Pleomorphomonas sp. T1.2MG-36: one gene and its partner. The main gene of each other region encodes a partner of the protein of the gene in region 2 in a complex. Links are inferred from orthologs where the notes say so. Each region holds a gene or a part of one and is shown on either strand. Other genes may lie near its edges.

Evidence for each region. The genes of interacting proteins can lie anywhere in the genome.
Region 1: the proteins of secY (region 2) and secA are in contact, whole or in part, in a crystal structure (PDB 3DIN), measured with the Thermotoga maritima proteins. The link is inferred for Pleomorphomonas sp. T1.2MG-36 from one-to-one orthologs. Residues at the interface, in WP_004081795.1 of Thermotoga maritima: Glu108, Gly109, Glu110, Glu111, Ala236, Glu237, Arg238, Arg239, Ile240, Thr241, Ile242, Gln243, Tyr244, Ala245, Arg246, Arg247, Val248, Thr249, Gly250, Arg251, Arg252, Val253, Tyr254, Gly256, Ala257, Ser258, Thr259, Tyr260, Leu261, Pro262; in WP_004082002.1 of Thermotoga maritima: Glu261, Ala262, Arg263, Lys300, Ala301, Arg302, Thr303, Ile304, Ile305, Leu323, Tyr324, Asp325, Pro326, Val329, Ser330, Tyr333, Ile336, Lys340, Phe345, Val349, Glu363, Phe364, Tyr374, Ser375, Gly376, Gly377, Glu393, Ile395, Thr482, Ser483.

What each region holds. Positions count from the first base shown.
Region 1 is NZ_CATNLY010000034.1:7,909-11,389, reverse strand. Bases 218-3,474 are described here. They hold secA (preprotein translocase subunit SecA), read left to right. Parts: upstream 218-523; coding sequence 524-3,274; downstream 3,275-3,474. Outside these bases: QQZ18_RS15830 (peptidylprolyl isomerase), read right to left, coding at 1-163. UniProt on the Escherichia coli protein: Required for protein export, interacts with the SecYEG preprotein conducting channel.
Region 2 is NZ_CATNLY010000012.1:354,557-357,643, reverse strand. What follows is about bases 31-2,893. They hold secY (preprotein translocase subunit SecY), read left to right. Parts: upstream 31-726; coding sequence 727-2,061; downstream 2,062-2,893. Other genes in these bases: QQZ18_RS08495 (adenylate kinase), read left to right, coding at 2,058-2,636; rplO (50S ribosomal protein L15), read left to right, coding at 31-456. Outside these bases: more of rplO, read left to right, coding at 1-30; rpsM (30S ribosomal protein S13), read left to right, coding at 2,959-3,087. UniProt on the Escherichia coli protein: The central subunit of the protein translocation channel SecYEG. Consists of two halves formed by TMs 1-5 and 6-10.

The DNA.
Region 1 (3,481 bases), on a different replicon or contig from region 2:
ACACGTCGGAAGCCATCTGGAGCTCGGAGGCGGTGATATCCTTGCCGTTGACACGGGCCACCACGTCTTCTGCCGAGGCGGGCAGCACGGAAAGCGGCAGCGCAATGAGGGCGGCGAGAAGACCGAGGCGACCGCGAGCGCCGGCGGCGGGAGCAAAGTTCATCGGGACGATCCTGTCTTCGGTCCGCGCCCGGATATCGAGCCGGCACCGTAATGGCAGCCCCTATAGCGCGCTCGGCGCGCGGCGGCAAATTCTCCGTGACGACAGAGGCAAAAAACAACCGTTCGGAAACTCGAAGGGGCGGTGGCAAAAAAGTCAGAAAGCGGGTGGTTCGAACGGCCGCGAGAAGCGCCGATTTCTGCCATCGGTATGGGGCCAGCGTTGACATATCTCCGACCCCGCCATAGATGGAGCGTGGCTCGGCAGGTCGGGCGAACGGTCGGCCCGGAACCAAACTCCTGGCGCCGCCATTCCCCCTTCCAACGTCTGTACATTGAATTTTGATCGAAGGGATGGGCTGCCATGGTCGGCCTCGGCGGATTAGCACGCAAGATTTTCGGTTCGGCGAACGATCGTCGCATTCGCTCCTACCGCCCCGCCGTGCAGGCGATCGGCGCGCTCGAGAAGGAGATGGAGGCGCTTTCCGACGAGGCGCTCGCCGGCAAGACCGTTGAATTCCGCGAGAAGCTCGCCGCAGGAGCCGAGCTCGACACGCTCCTGGTCCCCGCCTTCGCGGTGGTGCGCGAGGCGGCCAAGCGCGCCCTCGGTCAGCGCCACTTCGACGTGCAGCTGATCGGCGGCATGGTGCTCAACGACGGCGACATCGCCGAGATGAAGACCGGCGAAGGCAAGACCCTGGTGGCGACGCTCGCCGTCTATCTCAACGCGCTGCCGGCCAAGGGCGTTCACGTCGTCACCGTCAACGACTATCTCGCCCGCCGCGACGCCGAGTGGATGGGGCGCGTCTATCGCTTCCTCGGCCTTTCGGTCGGCGTCATCGTTCACGGCCTTTCCGACGACGAGCGTCGCGAGGCCTATGCCTGCGATATCACCTACGGCACCAACAACGAGCTCGGCTTCGACTACCTGCGCGACAACATGAAGTACGAGAAGGCGCAGATGGTCCAGCGCGGCCACCACTACGCCATCGTCGACGAGGTGGACTCGATCCTGATCGACGAGGCGCGCACGCCGCTGATCATTTCCGGCCCGCTCGAAGACCGTTCCGAATTCTACAACACCATCGACACCTTCATTCCCGGCATCGCCGACGAGGACTTCGAGGTCGACGAGAAGCAGCGCACGGCCATCTTCTCCGAGATCGGCACCGAGCGGATGGAAGAGCGCCTGCGCGCGGCCGGCCTTCTCAAGGGCGGTTCTCTCTATGACGTCGAGAACGTCTCGGTCGTCCATCACCTCAACCAGGCCCTCCGGGCGCACAAGCTGTTCCAGCGCGATCGCGACTACATCGTCAAGGACAACGAGGTGGTCATCATCGACGAGTTCACCGGCCGCATGATGCCGGGCCGCCGCTATTCGGACGGCCTGCACCAGGCGCTGGAGGCCAAGGAGCACGTGCGCATCCAGCCGGAGAACCAGACGCTTGCCTCGATCACCTTCCAGAATTACTTCCGCATGTACGCGAAGCTGGCCGGCATGACCGGCACGGCCTCGACGGAAGCGGACGAGTTCGCCGACATCTACGGCCTCGAAGTCGTGGAGGTTCCGACGCACCGGCCGATCTCCCGCATCGACGACCATGACGAGGTCTACCGGACCGTCGAGGAAAAATACGCCGCCATCGTCGAGACCATTCGTGCCTGCAAGGAAAAGGGCCAGCCCATCCTGGTCGGCACCACCTCCATCGAGAAGTCCGAGCAGCTCGCCGAGCTCCTTCAGAAGCGCGGCTTCCAGCAGAGCGATCCGGACGTGCTGATGGACGGCGACAAGCCGGTGTTCCAGGTGCTCAACGCCCGCTACCACGAGCAGGAAGCCTACATCATCTCGCAGGCCGGCCTGCCGGGCGCCGTGACGATCGCCACCAACATGGCCGGTCGCGGTACCGACATCCAGCTCGGCGGCAACGCCGACATGTTGATCGCCCGCAAGCTTGCCGACGTGCCGCCGGGACCGGAGCGCGACGCCCGAGAGGCGAAGATCCGCGAAGACGTCGTCCGTCTCAAGGACAAGGCGCTGGCCGCCGGCGGTCTGTTCGTGCTCGGCACCGAGCGCCACGAAAGCCGCCGCATCGACAATCAGCTGCGCGGCCGTTCCGGCCGCCAGGGCGACCCCGGCCAGTCGCGCTTCTACCTGTCGCTTCAGGACGACCTGATGCGCATCTTCGGCTCCGACCGCATGGACGGCATGCTGCAGAAGCTCGGCCTGAAGGACGGCGAGGCCATCATCCATCCGTGGATCAACAAGGCCCTCGAGAAGGCGCAGCAGAAGGTCGAGGCGCGCAACTTCGACATCCGCAAGAATCTTCTCAAGTTCGACAACGTCATGAACGATCAGCGCAAGGTGATCTTCGAGCAGCGCATCGAGCTGATGACGGAAGAGAGCGTCGCCGACACCGTCGCCGACATGCGGCGCGAGGTGATTTCCGCTTTGGTGGCGCAGCATATTCCCGAGAACGCCTATGCCGAGCAGTGGGACGTCAAGGGGCTGCATGACGCGGTGATCGAGACCTTGAACATCGAGGCCCCCATCGCCGACTGGGCCAAGGAAGAGGGCATCGCCGACCAGGAGATCGAGGAACGCCTCATCGCCGCGGCCGACGCCGACTTCGCAGGCCGCGAGGAGCGCGTCGGTCCCGAGCTGATGCGCCGGGTCGAAAAGGCCATCCTGCTGCAGACGCTGGACAACCTTTGGCGCGAGCATCTTGCCCATCTCGACCACCTGCGTTCGGTGGTCGGCTTCCGCGGCTATGCCCAGCGCGATCCGCTCAACGAGTACAAGACCGAGGCATTCTCGCTGTTCGAGACGCTGCTCAACGACCTGCGTAAGCAGGTGACGGCGAACCTCTGCCGCGTCGAAGTGCGCCAGGCGCCGCCCGAGACGCCGGCCTTCGACGATCGGGCGCTGTCGGCCCACCATGCCGATCCCGCGACCGGCCTCGACGAGGAACCGATCGGTGCGGCATCGGCTTTCGCCGCAACGCCGGTTGTCCGCGATACCAACGATCCCTCGACCTGGGGGCATGTCGGCCGCAACGAGCCGTGTCCCTGCGGCTCGGGCAAGAAGTTCAAGCACTGCCACGGCCAGTTCGCCTGAGGGCTGTCCGACAGGCCCGTCCGGAGGTCGGCGATTTCCGGACGGAAGGGGTCAGGCATAAACAATTCGTCGATATTGTTGCCTGAAAGGCCATTTGGAAAAGCTGATCAGCAATAGCACGAATTATGTCGGCAGCTTCAAAGGCGCATGCTGGAACTGAACGATTAATCTTGACTTTTAGTGTCAGCTCTTTAATCAGATGGTGTC
Region 2 (3,087 bases):
CTCAAGGATAACGAAGGCGCGAACAAGCCGCGCATGCGCGTCGGTCGCGGTATCGGCTCTGGCAAAGGCAAGACCGCCGGTCGCGGCGTCAAGGGCCAGACCTCGCGGTCGGGCGTTGCCATCGCCGGTTTCGAAGGCGGCCAGATGCCGCTGCATCGCCGCCTGCCGAAGCGTGGCTTCAAGAACATCTTCGCGCTCGATCTCAACGAGATCAGCCTGACGAAGGTTCAGGCTGCCGTCGATGCCAAGAAGCTCGACGCCAAGGCCCCGGTCACTGCCGAGGCGCTTGTGGCGGCCGGCCTGCTGCGCCGTCCGCTCGATGGCGTCCGCGTGCTGGGTGGCGAGATCAAGACGGCCCTGACCTTCCAGGTCGCCGGTGCTTCGGCATCTGCGGTCGCGGCGATCGAGGCCGCTGGTGGCAAGGTGGTCGTTCCGGCCGCCGCCGCCAAGGAGTGATGCGTAAGCCCCCGGCAGGCGCCGTTTTCACGCGAACGTTTTCGTCTCGCGTGGGGTCGGTGTCGTCCGGGGGCTTATTTCGTTCGCGACTCGGGTCTATATAGCGGACGGACTGGAGCCGGTTGTCGAGACGTCCTCGACGGCCATCCGGGCAAGGGAGACGGCGTTTCGGGTTTCGACAGCGCCAGGGCCCCAATGACAAGGCGGAGCAACCTCATCCCGTGCGATGAGGAGGCGCGCATCCGGGATCCCATTCGGGCGGAGTGAGACATGGCCTCTGCGGCAGAACAACTCGCTGCAAATCTGAATTTCGGCGCGCTCGCCAAGGCGGAAGAGCTCAAGAAGCGGATTTGGTTCACCCTTGGCGCACTTCTGGTGTATCGCCTCGGCACCTACATCCCGCTGCCGGGCATCAACCTTCAGGCGCTGGCCGATGCCTTCAAGCAGCAGAGCCAGGGCATTCTTGGCCTGTTCAACATGTTCTCCGGCGGCGCCGTCGGCCGCATGGCGATCTTCGCCCTGGGCATCATGCCCTACATTTCCGCCTCGATCATCATCCAGCTGCTGACCTCGGTCATTCCGTCGCTGGAAGCGATCAAGAAGGAAGGCGAGTCCGGCCGCAAGAAGATCAACCAGTACACCCGTTACCTCACGGTGCTGCTGGCCGCCGTGCAGTCCTACGGCATCGCCGTCGGTCTGCAGGGGCAGGGCTCGATCGTTCTCCACCCCGGCCCGACCTTCGTCATTTCCACCGTGCTGTCGCTGATGGGCGGCACGATGTTCCTTCTGTGGCTCGGCGAGCAGATCACCTCCCGCGGCATCGGCCAGGGCACGTCGCTGATCATCTTCGCCGGCATCATCGCCAACCTGCCGCACGCCCTCGTCGGCATGCTGGAACTGGGCCGTCAGGGCGCCCTGGCGACACCGATCATCCTGGCCGTGCTGGTGCTGGCCGTGGTCGTCATCGGTGGCATCGTCTTCTTCGAGCGCGCGCAGCGCCGGTTGCTGATCCAGTATCCGAAGCGCCAGGTCGGCAACAAGATGTTCCAGGGCGAATCGAGCCACCTGCCGCTGAAGCTCAACACCTCCGGCGTCATCCCGCCGATCTTCGCCTCGTCGATCCTGCTGATTCCGGGCACCATCACCGGCTTCGCCGGCACCGGTGCCGCCGGCGGCTGGCTGCAGACCATCGGCACGCTGATGGCGCACGGGCAGCCGCTCTACATGCTGTCCTACGCGGCAATGATCGTCTTCTTCGCCTTCTTCTACACGGCCATCGTGTTCAACCCGACCGACACGGCCGAGAACCTCAAGAAGCAGGGCGGCTTCATCCCCGGCATCCGGCCGGGCGAGCGCACCGCCTCCTACATCGACTATGTCCTGACCCGCATCAACGTCCTCGGTGCCATCTATCTCGTCGTCGTCTGCCTGCTGCCTGAGTTCCTGATCTCCACCACCGGTGTTCCGTTCTACTTCGGCGGCACGTCGCTGCTGATCGTCGTCTCGGTCACCATGGATACCGTGTCCCAGATCCAGGGACACCTCCTCGCCCATCAGTACGAGGGGCTGATCAAGAAGAGCAAACTTCGGGGGAAGCGTAGATGAGGCTGATTCTTCTCGGGCCGCCGGGCGCCGGCAAGGGTACGCAAGCGCAGAAGCTGGTGGACCGATACGGTATCGTGCAGCTGTCGACGGGTGACATGCTGCGCGCTGCCGTCGCCGCCGGCACCGAGATCGGCAAGAAGGCGAAGGCCGTCATGGATGCCGGTCAGCTGGTGTCCGACGAGATCGTCATCGGCATCGTCTCCGACCGCATCGAAGAGCCCGACGCCAAGAACGGCTTCGTGCTGGACGGCTTTCCGCGCACCGTGGCCCAGGCCGAGGCGCTCGACAAGCTGCTCGCCGACAAGAAGCTCAAGCTCGACGCGGTCATCGAGTTCAAGGTCGACGCCGAGAAGCTCGTCGACCGAATCGTTCGCCGGGCCGAGGAGGCCAAGGCGGCCGGCCAGCCGGTGCGCAAGGACGACAACCCCGAGGTGTTCCGCAAACGCCTCGAGGAGTTCCGGGCGCTCACGGCGGCACTGACGCCCTTCTATGCCAAGAGCGGCCTGTTGAAGCCGGTCGATGGCATGGCGCCCATTGAAGAGGTTGCCGGCGCGATTCGCGCCGCCCTCGAGTGAGACGGACGCCCGGCGAGGAACCAGCGTTCCACAGCCGGGCGATCGGTCGCCGACCGGGCTTTCCGGCGGCGATTTCGGCGACAAACCCGTGTCCGAAAGGTTGACGGAGAGGCCGGTTCCGGCTATGAACCGCCACCTATCCACGGGTTCTTCGTGCGATGGCCCGTAGGCGCTTGCCATGTCTCATGGTGCGTTTTGGTTCTCGCGATAAGTTAACCCGGCCGGCGCCACCTCAAGGGGCCGCCGTCAAGACACCGACCTCCACGGCTCGATCGGGGGAGGGAGCGATCCAAAAGGGTCGCGACGACAGGAGTGAAGTGAAGTGGCCCGTATCGCTGGCGTCAATATTCCCACCGCCAAGCGCGCCCTGATCGCGCTGCAGTATATCCATGGCATCGGCCCGAAGTTCGCCGAGGAGATCCTGGAGAAGGTTGGCCTCGATCCGGCCAAG